Regions from separate parts of the Nonomuraea sp. NPDC050328 genome, predicted to be linked through region 2. Evidence: riboswitches for the same ligand, from Rfam matches in the RefSeq annotation. Region 2 holds a riboswitch; the other holds the start of a gene.

Region 1 (6,774 bases), on a different contig from region 2:
GTGGCCCGGCCCGAACTCCCACAGCAGCGCGCCCAGCCGCGCGCCCTCCTCCTCGCGGTAGCTCAGCCTCATGGCCCGCCTCTCACCAGATGCACGACGGGCCGCCCGTCGGGGCCCGGCTCGATCTTCACATGCGCGCCGAAGTGCCGGCTGACCAAGGCCTCGGTCAGCACCTGGGCCGGGCGGCCCGTGGCCGCCGCGCGCCCGTCGGCGACCAGCAGGAGGGAGTCGGCGTACTGCGCGGCCAGGCTGAGGTCGTGCAGCGTGGTGAGCACGGTCAGCCCGTCGGCCCGGCGCAGCCGGTCGACCAGCTCCAGCACCTGCTGCTGGTGCCCGAGGTCGAGCGCGGTCGTCGGCTCGTCCAGGAGCAGCACCGGCGCCTGCTGCGCCAGCGCCCGGGCCAGCACCGCGCGCTGCCGCTCGCCGCCGGACAGCCGCTCGAGCTGGCGTCCGGCCAGGCCGGTGAGGTCGAGCCGCTCCAGCACCGAGGCGGTCACCTCCCGGTCGTGCCGGCTCTCCCGCCCCAGGTAGGGGATGTACGGCGTGCGCCCCAGCAGCGCGTAGTCGAACACCGTCATGTCCGGCGGCAGCGAGGGCGACTGCGGCGCGTAGGCCACGAGCCGGGCCAGCGCCCGCGGCTTGAGCGGCCCCGCCCCCGCACCGGCGAGCGTGACGCTGCCCTCGTGCTTGATCAGGCCCATCAGGGCGCGCAGCAGCGTGGACTTGCCCGCGCCGTTGGGCCCGATGACCGCGAGCCACTCGCCGCGCTCGACGCGGAGCTGGACGTCGTGCAGGACGCGCCGCTCCCCGAGCGTCACCGACAGCCCGTCGACGGAGATCATCACACCGTGACCTTCCTGGTCATGCGGAGAACCGCGACGAAGAACGGCGCGCCGACGAACATGGTCACGACCCCGATGGGCAGCTCGGCCGGGGCCAGCACGGTGCGGGCGACCAGGTCGGCGACCACCAGGAAGGCGGCCCCGGCCAGCAGCGAGAGCGGCAGCACCACGCGGTAGCTGCCGCCGAACAGCCGCCGCACCACGTGCGGCACGACGATGCCGACGAAGCCGATCAGCCCGCTCACCGCGACCGCGGCGGCGGTGGCCAGCGAGGCCGCGAGCAGCACCATCAGGCGCACCCGGGCGGCGTTCAGCCCCAGGCTGGTCGCCTCCTCCTCGCCCACCGAGAGCACGTCGAGGGTGCGGCCGTGCAGGAGCAGCACCACCGCCGAGAGCGCGGCGTAGGGCAGCACCAGCGTGAGCTGGTCCCAGCCGCCCCCGACGTCGCCGAGGATCCAGGAGTAGATGCGCTGCAACTGCTCGACCTTGAGCTGCTGGAGGAAGGTCTGGATCGCGGTCAGGAAGGAGGTGACCGCCACCCCGGCCAGGACCAGGGTGGCGGTGCCGCCGGCGCGGCCCGCGGTGTTGCCCAGCGCGTAGGCGAGCAGCACCCCGCCCAGCGCGCCGAGGAAGGCGGCCAGCGGGATGCCGAACGACGGGTCCGGCACCATCACGATGACCAGCGTCACCGTCAGTCCCGCGCCGGCCGCCGCGCCCAGCAGGTACGGGTCGGCCAGCGGGTTGCGGAAGACGCCCTGGTAGCCGGCGCCCGCGATGGCCAGCAGCCCGCCCACCACGGCCGCGATCAGCACCCTGGGCAACCGCAGCTCGTACAGCAGCCCCTGCTCGACCGGGCTGAGCCCGGAGTCGAGGTCCACGAGGGGCAGCCAGTCGAGCGCCTGGACGACGACCTGCCCGGGCGAGATGTCCGCCGCGCCGCCCAGCAGCCCGGCGACCATGGTCGCCAGGAGCAGGACGGACGTCGCCGCGACCGGGACGAACCGGGCTCTCGTCGCCTTCATCGGCTCAGGCGGCCTTGCCCACCGCGGCGGAGATGGCCTTGGCCAGGTCCACGACGCGCGGGCCCCAGCGGGAGGCGATGTCGTCGTCGAGCTGGATCACCTGGTCGTTCTTGATCGCCGACAGGTTCTTCCAGCCCGGCCGCTTGGCCAGGGTGTCCTTGCTCTGCTGGCAGCACTTGACGTCGGCGAGGAAGATCAGCGCCGGGTCGGCCTGGGCCACGAACTCGGCCGAGAGCTTCGGGTAGCCGCCGGCCGCGTCGGGCGCCTTGTCGGCGATGTTCTCCAGCCCGAACAGGCTGTAGACCTGGCCGATGAAGGTGGTGGAGGTGGCGGCGTAGGGCGTCTGGTCGAGCTCGTGGTAGTAGCTGAGCTTCTTGTCCTTGGGCGCCTCGGCGGCCAGGCGCTCCAGCTCGGTCTTCATCGTGGTGACGGTCTGCTGGGCCTTGTCCGGGTTGCCGGTCGCGGCGCCGAGGTCGGCGATCTCGTCGTAGGCCTCCTCCAGCTTGGTGGCGGCCGGCTCCAGCAGGACCGGGATGCTGAGCTTGGTCAGCTCGGCGACGACCTTGTCGGTGTCGTTGGCGACGACGACCAGGTCGGGCTTGTGCGCGACGATCGCCTCGACGTTCGGCTTGAAGCCGGACAGCTCGGTCTTCGGCGCCTCGGCGGGGAAGTTCGACTGGTCGTCGACCGCGACGACCTGCGGGCCCGCGCCGATGGCGAAGAGGGTCTCGGTCGCGGTGGGCGAGAGCGAGACGATGCGCTCGGGGCGCTTGGCGATGGTGACCTGGCCGTTGCCGGCCTCGACGGTCACCGGGAAGGCGGCCTCGGCCTGCGGGGAGGCGGAGCCGGATGCCGCCGGTGCGGAAGCGGAGGGTGCGGAGGCGGGGGTACTGGACGCCGGTGCGCCCGTGCTCTGACCGCAACCGGCCAGAGCGAGAACACCCAGCATCGCACCCGCGAAAGCCTTTCCTACGGGCCTCACGAGTAGTCCTTTCACTGCTGGAACCGAGAGACCCGCGTCGATGTCGACGGATCACCCTTTTCCACGAGGGTTGATGACGTCAGCGCGGAGGCAGGCGACCTGGCTATGACAGTTGCGGGACAGCGCCGGATTCCCACCGGACTTCGCTGCAACTCTGCGCGTCGGACAAACGCTATCAATTCTCCGGAATGCTCTTACGTCAAGAGCTGCTTCTCGGCGTCGTCGATGATCCGCTGCAGGTGGAGGCCGTGCTGGGCGTCGAGGGGGTGGCCGCCGCCCCGCCGTACGGTCTCGGCGAACTCGGCGGCGATCACGTCGAGCGGGTCGTCGCCGTCGTAGCCGCCGAACTCGGCGCTGCCCTCGGCGCCGAAGACGGCGTAGCGGGAGGTCCAGGTGCCGGCGGCCATGGTGAGGGACATCTCGCTGAGCGCGCCGCCCTCGTGCTCCAGCAGCAGGCCGGTCCAGCCCAGCGTGTTGCCGCGGGCGCGCACGCCGGTGATCGTGCCCAGGGCGGCGTCCATGAGGTCGAGCGAGTGCGGGGCGACGTCGAGCAGGACGCCGCGCTGCAGCCGCCACGGGGTGGCGTAGGCGCCGCCGTGCCGCAGCAGGCCGCCGACGACCAGGGCGTTGCCGCCGAAGGGGCGCACGGCGCCGGCCTGCTTGAGGAACTCGCGCGTGGGCGCGGCGTAGCGCAGCGTCAGCATCATCTGCGAGGGCACACCGGTCTCACCGATCACCTCGGCCAGCCGTACCGCGTTGTCCAGAGTGTCGGCGAGCGGCTTCTCCAGCAGCAGCGCCTTGCCCGCGCGGGCGGCGCGGACGGCCAGCTCCGCCTGGACGCCGGGCGGCACGCAGAAGGCCACCGCCTCGCAGTGCTCGAACAGCTCGTCGAGCCGCTCGAAGACGGGCGCGCCGAGCCGGGCGGCCGCCTCTGGCCGCCGGGCCCAGACGCCGGCCAGCCTGGTGTGCGGCCCCGCCTTCAGCATCGGCGCGTGCGCGTCCTCGGCCCAGGGCCCCGCCCCGATCAGTCCCACCGAAATCGGTTCCACAGAATGAGTATGGCCTACTCATGCAGGCCGGCTCCGGGCGGCCGACGCTCGTACCATGACTGGTCTCGCCACCACTCCCCGCTCGGGCGCCGACACCTTCGCCCGGTACGCGATGATCGCCTGCGCCTTCGTCTCGCCGCTCACCATCCTGGCCGGGCTGCTGCTGAGCCCCATCCAGGCCACCGCGGAAGGGCAGGCCTACGTGCAGGCCCTGGTCGACCACGCCGGCAGCTACCCAACCGCCGCCTGGCTGGCCGCGCTCGGCGCGCTGACCATCATCCCGGCGCTGCTGGCCGTCTCCAAGGTCGCCCGCGCCGGCCGGCCGGTGCTCGGCCTGGTCGGCACGATCCTGGCCTTCAGCCTCGCCGTCCCGATCTCCACCGACAGCGACGACCTCATCTACGCCGCGCACAAGGCGGGCCTCGACGTGCCCACGATCACCAGGATCGAGCAGGTCTACGTCGACGGGTTGCCCACCTCGCCGCTCGGCCTGCTCTGGTTCGCCGCGATGCTCGGGCTGCTCCTGCTCGGCCTGGCGGCCCTGCTCGGCCGCACCGCGCCGGCCTGGGCGGCGATCGCGCTGGTGGTCGCGCCGGTGCTGGTGCCGCTGCCCTGGATCCTGGGCCTGTCCACGCTGCTGGCCGCGGTGCCGTGGGCGATCATGGTCGTCGGGATGGGCGGCGTGGCCCTGAGCCTGCTCAAGCAGCCGGTCCGCTGAGGCCGGGGGCGGCTCAGGTCCTGGTCCAGGCGACCGGGAGCGAGGTCAGCCCGCGTCCCACCAGCGACCTGCGGTAGCTGGGGGCTCCCCCGGTCAGCCGCAGGTACGGCAGGCGCCGCCCCAGCACCTCCAGGGCGGTGCGAAGCTGCAACCGGCCCAGCGCGGCCCCCACGCAGAAGTGGATGCCGTAGCCGAAGACCAGGTGGGCGTCGGCGTTGGGCCGGTCCGGCACGAAACGTTCCGGGTCGGGGAAGACGCTCTCGTCGTGCCCGGCCGAGTCGCTCGACAACAGCACCAGCGCGCCGCGCGGGATGGTGACCCCGTGCAGCTCGACGTCGGCGGCGGCGTAGCGGAAGGAGCCGAGCGAGGCCCCGTCGATGCGCATGCACTCCTCGACCGCCCCCGCCAGCAGCTCGTCCGGCACCGGCCACAGCCCCTCGCGCAGCAGCCGGTGGACGCTGTTGCCGAGCTGGTTGGGCACGGTGTCGTTGCCGCCGAGCAGGATGGTGGAGATCAGCTCCACCACCTCGCGGTGGGCCAGCCCGCTGCGGGTCATCAGGGTCACGAAGTCCTCGCGCGGCTCGTCGCGGCGCCGCGCCACCAGCCGGTCCACGTAGTCCAGGTAGGTCAGGAAGCTCCCGGCCAGCTCCAGTTGCCGCTCCGGCGGCTGGGGCGACAGGAAGAGCTGGAACCAGTCCTTCACCCTGGCCTGGACGAACGCCTCGTCGGCCGCGGGGACGCCGATGAAGCCGGCGGTCAGCCGGACCGACGGCTCGTGACCCAGGTCGGTGACGAAGTCGGCCTCGCCGCGCGGCTCGACGCGGTCCAGGAGCTCCTCGTTGAGCCGGCGGAACTCCCGCTCCAGCGCCGCCACCGCGCGCGGGGTGAAGGCGCGCGAGACCGAGCGGCGCAGCCGGGTGTGGTCGGGCGGGTCCACGTTGGCCACGAAGCTGGACAGGAACGAGCCGTGCTCACCCAGCTTGGCCCGGGTCTCCTCGGTCAGGCTGCGGGAGATGGTCAGCGAGCCGCGCGAGGAGAACCGGCGGGGGTCGCCGTAGGCCGCCCGCACGTCGGCGTAGCGCGTCAGCACGTACGCGCCCAGGTGCTCGCTGCGGAAGACCGGCTGCTCGCGGCGCAGCCGGCTCAGGAAGGCGTACGGCGAGGCGACGTGCCAGGCGGCGGTGACGTCGAAGTCCATCCGAGGATCCTTCGCGGGTTGGCGACGAGCATCTGGTCGATCTGCTCCGCGGTGACGCCCCGCCGGCGCAGCTCGGGCAGCACGTCGCGGGTGAGGTGCAGCAGGTGGTAGTTCGGGTGGCGCCGCCGTACCACCTCGGCGTCGAAGCGGTCGTTGAAGCAGTAGGAGTCGTGGCCCAGCACCAGCCGGCCGGCGTGGCCGCGCTCGCACAGCGCGGCGACGGTGGCCACGCGCTGCTCGAAGGGCGTGATCGCGTCCAGGCCGAAGCGGTCCATGCCCAGGTAGGAGCCCGCGGCCAGCAGTTCCTCCAGGTAGGCCAGGTCGGTGGAGTCACCGGCGTGGCCGATGATCACGCGGCTCAGGTCCACGCCGCAGGCGGCCAGCAGCCGTTGCTGCTCCAGGCCGCCGGGCTCGTGGCTGTGCGTGCTGATCGGCGCGCCGGTCGCCAGGTGGGCCTCGGCCACCGCGCGGAAGACGCGCTCGCAGCCGGGCGTCATGCCGGGGCGGTCGGTGGCGCACTTGAGGATCGCCGCCTTCACGCCGGTGCGGCCGATGCCCTCGGTGAGGTCGCGGACGAAGAACCCGGCGAGCCGGTCGGGCCCGCCGAACAGCGAGCCGGGGCCGCGGTTGCCGAAGTACGGCGGCAGCGCGTCGTAGGTGTACAGGCCGGTGGCGGCGACGATGTTGACCGTGGTGAGCGCGGCCACCTCCTGCACCGCCGGGACGTAGCGGCCCAGGCCGACCACGGTCAGGTCGACGATGGTGTCGATGCCCTCGGCCCGGAGCGCCTCCAGCTTGGCCGCCGCCTGCTCGACGTCGCGCTGCTCGGGGATGTCCGGCCAGTTCCAGAGGATCTCCGGGCTCAGGCCGAAGACGTGCTCGTGCATGAGCGTGGCGCCGAGGTCGGCGACGGGACCCCTCACGGTCTCAGGCACGGGAACCTCTCGTGCTCGAACGGCTCGT
Region 2 (6,774 bases):
GCAGACTTTCGAGGGTTTCCCTCGTAAGTATGCGCCCGCTGCCCAGATAGTCAACGGGTGCGATCCAGCCGCGAGCCCAGCGGGTCCGCCTCGGTGAGCAGGAGCTCGTTGATGTGGTCGATGGCGATGCAGGCCGCGCCCAGCACCACGCAGTTCTCGCCCAGCGCCGAGGACCGCACCTCCGGCATGCGCAGCACCAGCGGCGCGAGCGCCCGGCGCAGCGGCTCCAGCAGCACGTCACCCGAGCGGGAGAAGCCGCCGCCCAGCACGACGACCTCCGGATCGAGGGTGAGCACCAGCGCGGCCGTGCCCACCGCGAGGTCGGCCGCGAACCGCTCCACCGCGGCGGCCGCCTCCCGGTCGCCCTCCCGCGCGGCGGCGAACACCAGCCCGGCCACCTGCTCCTCCGGCGCCCCGGCGAAGCGCGGCACGCTCTCCAGGTGCCGGCCCATGTCCATCCAGCGGACCGCCGGCAGCAGGCCGACCTCGCCCGCCGCGCCGCCGAAGCCCTGCAGCAGCCGCCCCTCGATGATCGAGGCGGCGCCGGGCCTGCGGCCCACGTGCAGGTAGACCAGGTCGGCCACGTCCTGCGCCACCCCGAGCCGCTGCTCGGCCAGCGCGGCCGCCCGGCTGTCGTTGGCGACGCGCACCGGGGCGTCGAAGGAGGCGGCGAAATGGCTCACCAGGTCCACGCCCGCCCAGTCGGGGATCGAGTGCACCCGGGCCACCCGGCCGGAACGGTCCACCACGCCGACCGTGCCGGCCGCCACCGCCCAGATGTCGTCCTGGCCCAGGCCCGCCATGCTCAGGCAGGCCGCCACCGCCCGGTCGGCCGCCTCCAGCCGCTCGCCGCGCGGCAGGTCGGCGCTCACCGCCGTGCGCGCGCTGGCGACCATCGCGCCGTCGAGGTCGGTGATGGTGGCCAGCACCTTGTGCACGCCGATGTCGAGCCCCACCACGTGGCCGGCGTTCGACCTGAACCGGTAGCGGCGGGCCGGCCGGCCCATCGCCCCCTGCACCGGCGGCACCTCCTCGACCCAGCCGCGCTCCTCCAGCTCCGTGACCACTTCCACGGTGGAGGCGCGGGACAGCCCGGTCCGCCTGGACAGCTCGGCCAGGGTCAGCGGGACGTCGCCGCGCAGGGCGCCCAGGCAGGCCAGGGAGTTGAGCCGGCGAAGCCGTTGCAGGTCGCCGCCGCCGACATCCATTCGTCCCCCTCGTGGCCGGGTCGTGGCTCTACTAATGATGGTATCCATTGTTAGTGATGGCTTGCTCGGGTGGCGAAGACACAAAGAGATCTTCGTTTCCGGGGGTGGCCGACGTTACAGGCCCCGGCGCGGCGGGAGCTGTCTAGGGTGGGGTCATGATCGCGCCCCGACCGGTCACCGGCCTGTTGCTCGCGCTCGGCTTACTCGCGGGGTGCGCCCCCGCCACCCCCGCGACCGCCCCACTCGCAGGCCCGCGCACAGGCCCGCGCACAGGCCCCCCGGGCACGGAAGCCGCCACCCCCGCGCCCGCCGCGAGCCGGACGGCCGAGCCCCCGCGGCGTCCGGTCCTGGACCGGGGGCACGACTACGACGGCGACGGGTACCCGGACCTGGCCATCGGCGCCCCCGGCAGGAAGGCGGAGTCCGGCGACGCGGGCACGCCGGGCGCGGTCGCGATCCTCTGGGGCACCGCCGCCGGCCTCGCCCTCCCCGGCGGGGACCGGGCGCCCACGGTGCTACGGAGTCCGGCGGGAGGCCGGGGCGACGGGTTCGGGTCCGCGCTGGCGGCGGGCGACTTCGACGGTGACGGCACCAGCGACCTGGCTGTGGGCACCCCGAAACACGGGCCGGGCCGGGGTGGGGTGACCCTCCTGTTCGGCGGCCCCAAGCCGTTCGCCAGGACCCGCGAGGTCCGCCTGCCCGCGCAGCGGCTGGCCGCCGGGGACTTCGACGGCGACGGCCGGGACGACCTGGCCATCGCCGGGCACGCCACCGTGCACGTGCTCATCGACGGCCGCCTCGGCCTGGTCAAGAAGACCGCGAGCGCCGGCCCGATCGCCGCGGGGGACGTCACCGGCGACGGCCGGGCGGACCTGGCGGTGGTCTACTCCGACGACGACCCCGCCGACGAGGGCACGGGCGTGGTCTATCCGGGCACCGCGCAGGGCCTCGGCAAGCCGCCGCCCGGCCGCGGCTTCGACGGCTGGGGCGTGTCCGGGCTCGACATCGGCGACCTGGACGGCGACGGCCACGGCGACGTCGTCGCCGGCAACGGCTGGGCCGACGCGAGCGACCCGGGCGGCCAGATCACCGTCCTGCCCGGTTCACCCGAGGGCCTCGGCCGGCCGGTCCTGTGGTCCCAGGCCTCACCCGGCGTGCCGGGCGAGTCGGTCGACGGCGACGGTTTCGGGACGCTCCTGTCGGTCGGCGACGCCAACGGCGACGGCTACGCCGACGTGCTCGCAGGCGCCCCCGCCAAGGACCTCGAAGGCGCGGTGTTCCTGCTGTACGGCGGGCCGGACGGGGTGAGCGGCGCCGGCGCCCGGATGCTGCTCCCGCCCAGGTCCCCGGGCGGCGGCACGGTCCGGGCCTTCGGGTTCCCGCCCGCGCTGCGGCAGCTCGACCGGGACCCGGAGGCCGAGATCCTGGTGACCGCCTTCGGCTCCCACGAGGTGACCGTTCTGGACGGCGGCTCGGAGGTCACCTTCGGCGCGGAACAGGTGCCGATCCGGACCGGAGACGCCCGCTTCGGCGTGGTGATCGAGTAGTCCGCTATGCCTTCCATGTGTAACACGCTGTGATCTGTCAATAACTTCAGGTATTGGGGGATAGGTCGCTGGGGGTGGGGTGCGATGCGCCGTCGGCAGTTCTTCGCGCTCGGGCTGGGCATGGCCGCGAGCCTGGCGGGGTGCGCCACGGCCACGCAACCGGCCCACGGACCGGGCCGCCTGACGGTCGTCCCGGCGGGTGAGTCGCTGAGCCGGATCGCCCAGGCGTACGGCCGGGCGCTGAGCCGGCGCGGCCACGCGGTCACCGGCCTGGCCGGCTCGACCGCCGCCGACATCGGGGCGTCCGGGGCGACGGTCACGCGGATCACCGTCACCAGCCTGCCCCGGCTGGCCGCCGCCGAGATCAACGGCGCGCCCCCGATCCTGGAGGTCGCCACCCCGCTGGCCCGCCTGGCCGGGGAGCCGGTGGCCGTGGTGATCCCGGCCAACTCCCGCTTCGCCGACTTCGACGCCCTCGCCGCCCAGCTCGTGGCCGACCCGGCGCGCACCTACCTGGCCGGCGGGCCGCAGGGCGAGACCGGGCACGTGCTGTTCGGGCTGATCGCCCAGGGCCTCGGCGCCGACACCCGGCTGGTCGACTACGCCGGCTACACCGGTGAGAGCGAGGCGGCCGCCTCGCTGATGGCCGGGCACGCCTGCGCCGCCGCCGGCACGCTGGCCGCCTGGCGTCCCCGGATCGACCGGGGCCGGGTGAAGGTCATCGCGGTCTCCACCGACGAGCGGGTGCCGGGCATCGACGCCCCCACGCTCAAGGAGTGCGGGGTCCGGGTGGACTTCGCCGAATGGTGCGCCGCCTTCGGCCCGCGCAAGCTCGCCGGCCGTACCCGCGAGGCCATGGCCGCCGCCTGCGACGAGGCCGCCTACTCCGACGACTGGCTGGAGGCCTGCCGCAGCGGCGGGTGGACGCCGATGCCGCTCAGCGGCGACGACTTCACCGTGTGGCTCACCTCGGAGCTCGACCGCACCCGCAAGGTGTTGCGCGACCTCGGCCTGCTCGACACGCGCGGCACAACATACCGGGGCTAGTTGCGGCGACCGCCACTAGATGTAGGATCCTGGTCGTCGCTGGTTCGCCCCCGCCGGGGCGGAGCAAAAGGGAATCCGGTGCGAATCCGGAACTGCCCCGCAGCGGTGAGCGGGAACGACCGCCGTCATTGAGCACTGGGCTTGCCAGGCCCGGGAAGCGACGGCCAGTAGGCGATCTTTTCATGCCCGCGAGTCCGAAGACCTGCCGGTGACTTTGTCCTTTCTGGGCCTCGAGGGAGGGTCCGGGAGTCTCGCGCTGCCCGCGCGTGCTCTCGCCTGCCCTCCGTGGGGGAAGAGCTCGCGAGGAGAGAGCGTGACACAGATCGTCGAGAAAGACCGCAGGCTCGCCATCGAGGAGGCGGCGGCCCGCGTGATCGCGGACCCGGCCAACTCCCGGGTGGCCGCGCGCCTGCTGGCCGAGGAGATCGCCGAGGAGGCCGCCTCGCACGGGGTGCGCACCTTCTCCGACTCCATCGCCGCCACCCACGCCGAGGGGCTGATCCAGGACGGCCTGGCCGCCTTCGTCGCCGCCCACCGCGCCGAGCTGGACGCGCTGGTCGACGAGGACGGCGACGAGCGGTTCGAGTACTTCGGCCTGCGCACCGTCTACGACCGCTACCTGCTGCGCCACCCAAGCACCCGCGCGGTGCTGGAGCGCCCGCAGCACTTCTTCCTGCGGGTGGCCTGCGGCCTGGCCGAGAGCGTCGCCGAGGCGGCCGAGCTGTACGCGCTGATGACGACGCTGTCCTACCTGCCCTCCTCGCCCACGCTGTTCAACTCCGGCGCCCGCCGCCCGCAGCTCTCCTCGTGCTTCCTGCTCGACTCGCCGCGCGACGAGCTGGAGAGCATCTACGACCGCTACGGCCAGGTCGCGCGGCTGTCGAAGTACGCCGGGGGCATCGGCATCGCGTGGAGCCGGGTCCGCTCGCGCGGGTCGCTCATCCGCGGCACCAACGGCCACTCCAACGGCATCGTGCCGTGGCTGCGCACCCTCGACTCCAGCGTCGCCGCGGTCAACCAGGGCGGCCGCCGCAAGGGCGCGGCCTGCGTCTACCTGGAGACCTGGCACGCCGACATCGAGGAGTTCCTGGAGCTGCGCGACAACACCGGCGAGGAGGCCCGCCGTACGCACAACCTCAACCTGGCCAACTGGGTGCCGGACGAGTTCATGCGCCGCGTCGAGGCCGACGCCGACTGGTCGCTGTTCGACCCCAAGACCGTGCCCCACCTCACCGACCTGTACGGCGAGGCCTTCGACGAGGCCTACCGCACCGCCGAGCGCGAGGGCCTGGCCACCCGCACCATCCCGGCCCGCACCCTGTACGGCCGGATGATGCGCACCCTCGCCCAGACCGGCAACGGCTGGATGACCTTCAAGGACGCCAGCAACCGCACCTCCAACCAGACCGCCCGGCCCGGCAACGTCATCCACCTGTCCAACCTCTGCACCGAGATCCTGGAGGTCACCAGCGACGGGGAGACCGCCGTCTGCAACCTCGGCTCGGTCAACCTGGCCGCCCACCTGAGCGGCGCCGAGGTCGACTTCACGAAGCTGCGCCGGACCGTCCGGACCGCCGTGCGCTTCCTCGACCGCACCATCGACCTGGGCTTCTACCCGACGCCCGAGGCGGAGGCGGCCAACAGGAAGTGGCGGCCGATCGGGCTCGGCGTGATGGGCCTGGCCGACGTCTTCTTCGCGCTGCGGCTGCCGTTCGACTCGCCCGAGGCGCTCGCGCTCTCCACGAGGATCGCCGAGGAGATCGCCTTCGCCGCCTACGACACCTCCGCCGACCTGGCCGTCGAGCGGGGCGTCCACCCCGCCTACGACCAGACCCGTGCGTACGACGGGGTGCTGCACCCCGACCACTTCGGCGTCCCCGTGCCCGGGGAACTGCGCGCGAAGATCGCCGCGAACGGGCTGCGCAACTCGCTGATGATCGCCATCGCGCCCACCGCGACGATCGCCTCGATCGCCGGCTGCTACGAGTGCATCGAGCCGCAGGTGTCCAACATCTTCAAGCGCGAGACGCTGTCGGGCGAGTTCCTGCAGGTCAACCGCTACCTCGTGGCCGACCTCCAGGCCCGGGGGCTCTGGACGCAGCAGCTCCGCGACGCGATCAAGCGGGCCGACGGCTCGATCCAGGACATCCCCGGCATCCCCGACGACCTCAAGGTGCTCTACCGCACCGCCTGGGAGCTGCCGCAGAAGGCGCTCATCGACCTGGCGGCGGCCCGCCTGCCGTACATCGACCAGAGCCAGTCCCTCAACCTCTTCCTCGCCACCCCGACCATCGGCAAGCTCTCCTCGATGTACGCCTACGCCTGGAAGCAGGGCCTCAAGACCACCTACTACCTGCGCTCGCGACCGGCCACCCGGATCGCGCAGACGACCGTGACCCCCACCGCCCAGGAAGCCGTGGCCTGCTCCCTGGAGAACCCCGAGTACTGCGAGGCGTGCCAGTGATGTTGCTCGACCCCGGCATGGACCTGACCCTGCGCCCGATGCGCTACCCCGACTTCTACGAGCGCTACCGGGCCGCCATCCGCAACACGTGGACCGTCGAGGAGGTGGACCTGCACACCGACCTGGCCGACCTGCCCAGGATGAGCGCCCAGGAGCGGCACCTGATCAACCGGCTGGTCGCCTTCTTCGCCACCGGCGACTCCATCGTCGCCAACAACCTCGTGCTCAACCTCTACCAGCACGTCAACGCCCCCGAAGCGCGGCTGTACCTCAGCCGGCAGCTCTTCGAGGAAGCCGTGCACGTGCAGTTCTACCTGACGCTCCTGGACACCTACCTGCCCGACCCCGACGAGCGGGTCAAGGCGTTCGCCGCGGTGGACAACATCCCCTCCATCCGCGACAAGGCCGAGTTCTGCTTCAAGTGGATCGACTCGCTCGGCGGCCTGGACCGGCTGGAGAGCGCCGCCGACCGGCGGGCGTTCCTGCTCAACCTGATCTGCTTCGCCGC

What was found. Region 2 has a riboswitch for cobalamin ahead of ACIBG7_RS20725 (ribonucleoside-diphosphate reductase subunit alpha). Riboswitches for the same ligand answer to the same signal wherever they lie in the genome.
Region 1: linked by a shared signal. The riboswitch ahead of ACIBG7_RS08490 (ABC transporter substrate-binding protein) and the one ahead of ACIBG7_RS20725 (ribonucleoside-diphosphate reductase subunit alpha) in region 2 are both predicted to bind cobalamin.

Annotation. Positions count from the first base shown of each region.
Region 1 is NZ_JBITIW010000002.1:493,005-499,778, reverse strand. Features, by position in the region: gene ACIBG7_RS08505 (adenosylcobinamide amidohydrolase) at 1-72, opposite strand, end outside; gene ACIBG7_RS08500 (ABC transporter ATP-binding protein) at 69-842, opposite strand; gene ACIBG7_RS08495 (iron ABC transporter permease) at 842-1,864, opposite strand; gene ACIBG7_RS08490 (ABC transporter substrate-binding protein) at 1,869-2,675, opposite strand; cobalamin riboswitch at 2,918-3,038, opposite strand; gene ACIBG7_RS08485 (Gfo/Idh/MocA family oxidoreductase) at 3,041-3,895, opposite strand; gene ACIBG7_RS08480 (hypothetical protein) at 3,951-4,613, shown strand; gene ACIBG7_RS08475 (cytochrome P450) at 4,627-5,811, opposite strand; gene ACIBG7_RS08470 (phosphotriesterase) at 5,757-6,746, opposite strand; gene ACIBG7_RS08465 (phytanoyl-CoA dioxygenase family protein) at 6,731-6,774, opposite strand, start outside.
Region 2 is NZ_JBITIW010000005.1:218,098-224,871, reverse strand. Features, by position in the region: gene ACIBG7_RS20740 (ROK family transcriptional regulator) at 51-1,208, opposite strand; gene ACIBG7_RS20735 (VCBS repeat-containing protein) at 1,364-2,755, shown strand; gene ACIBG7_RS20730 (tripartite tricarboxylate transporter substrate-binding protein) at 2,840-3,802, shown strand; cobalamin riboswitch at 3,826-4,027, shown strand; gene ACIBG7_RS20725 (ribonucleoside-diphosphate reductase subunit alpha) at 4,116-6,266, shown strand; gene ACIBG7_RS20720 (ribonucleotide-diphosphate reductase subunit beta) at 6,266-6,774, shown strand, end outside.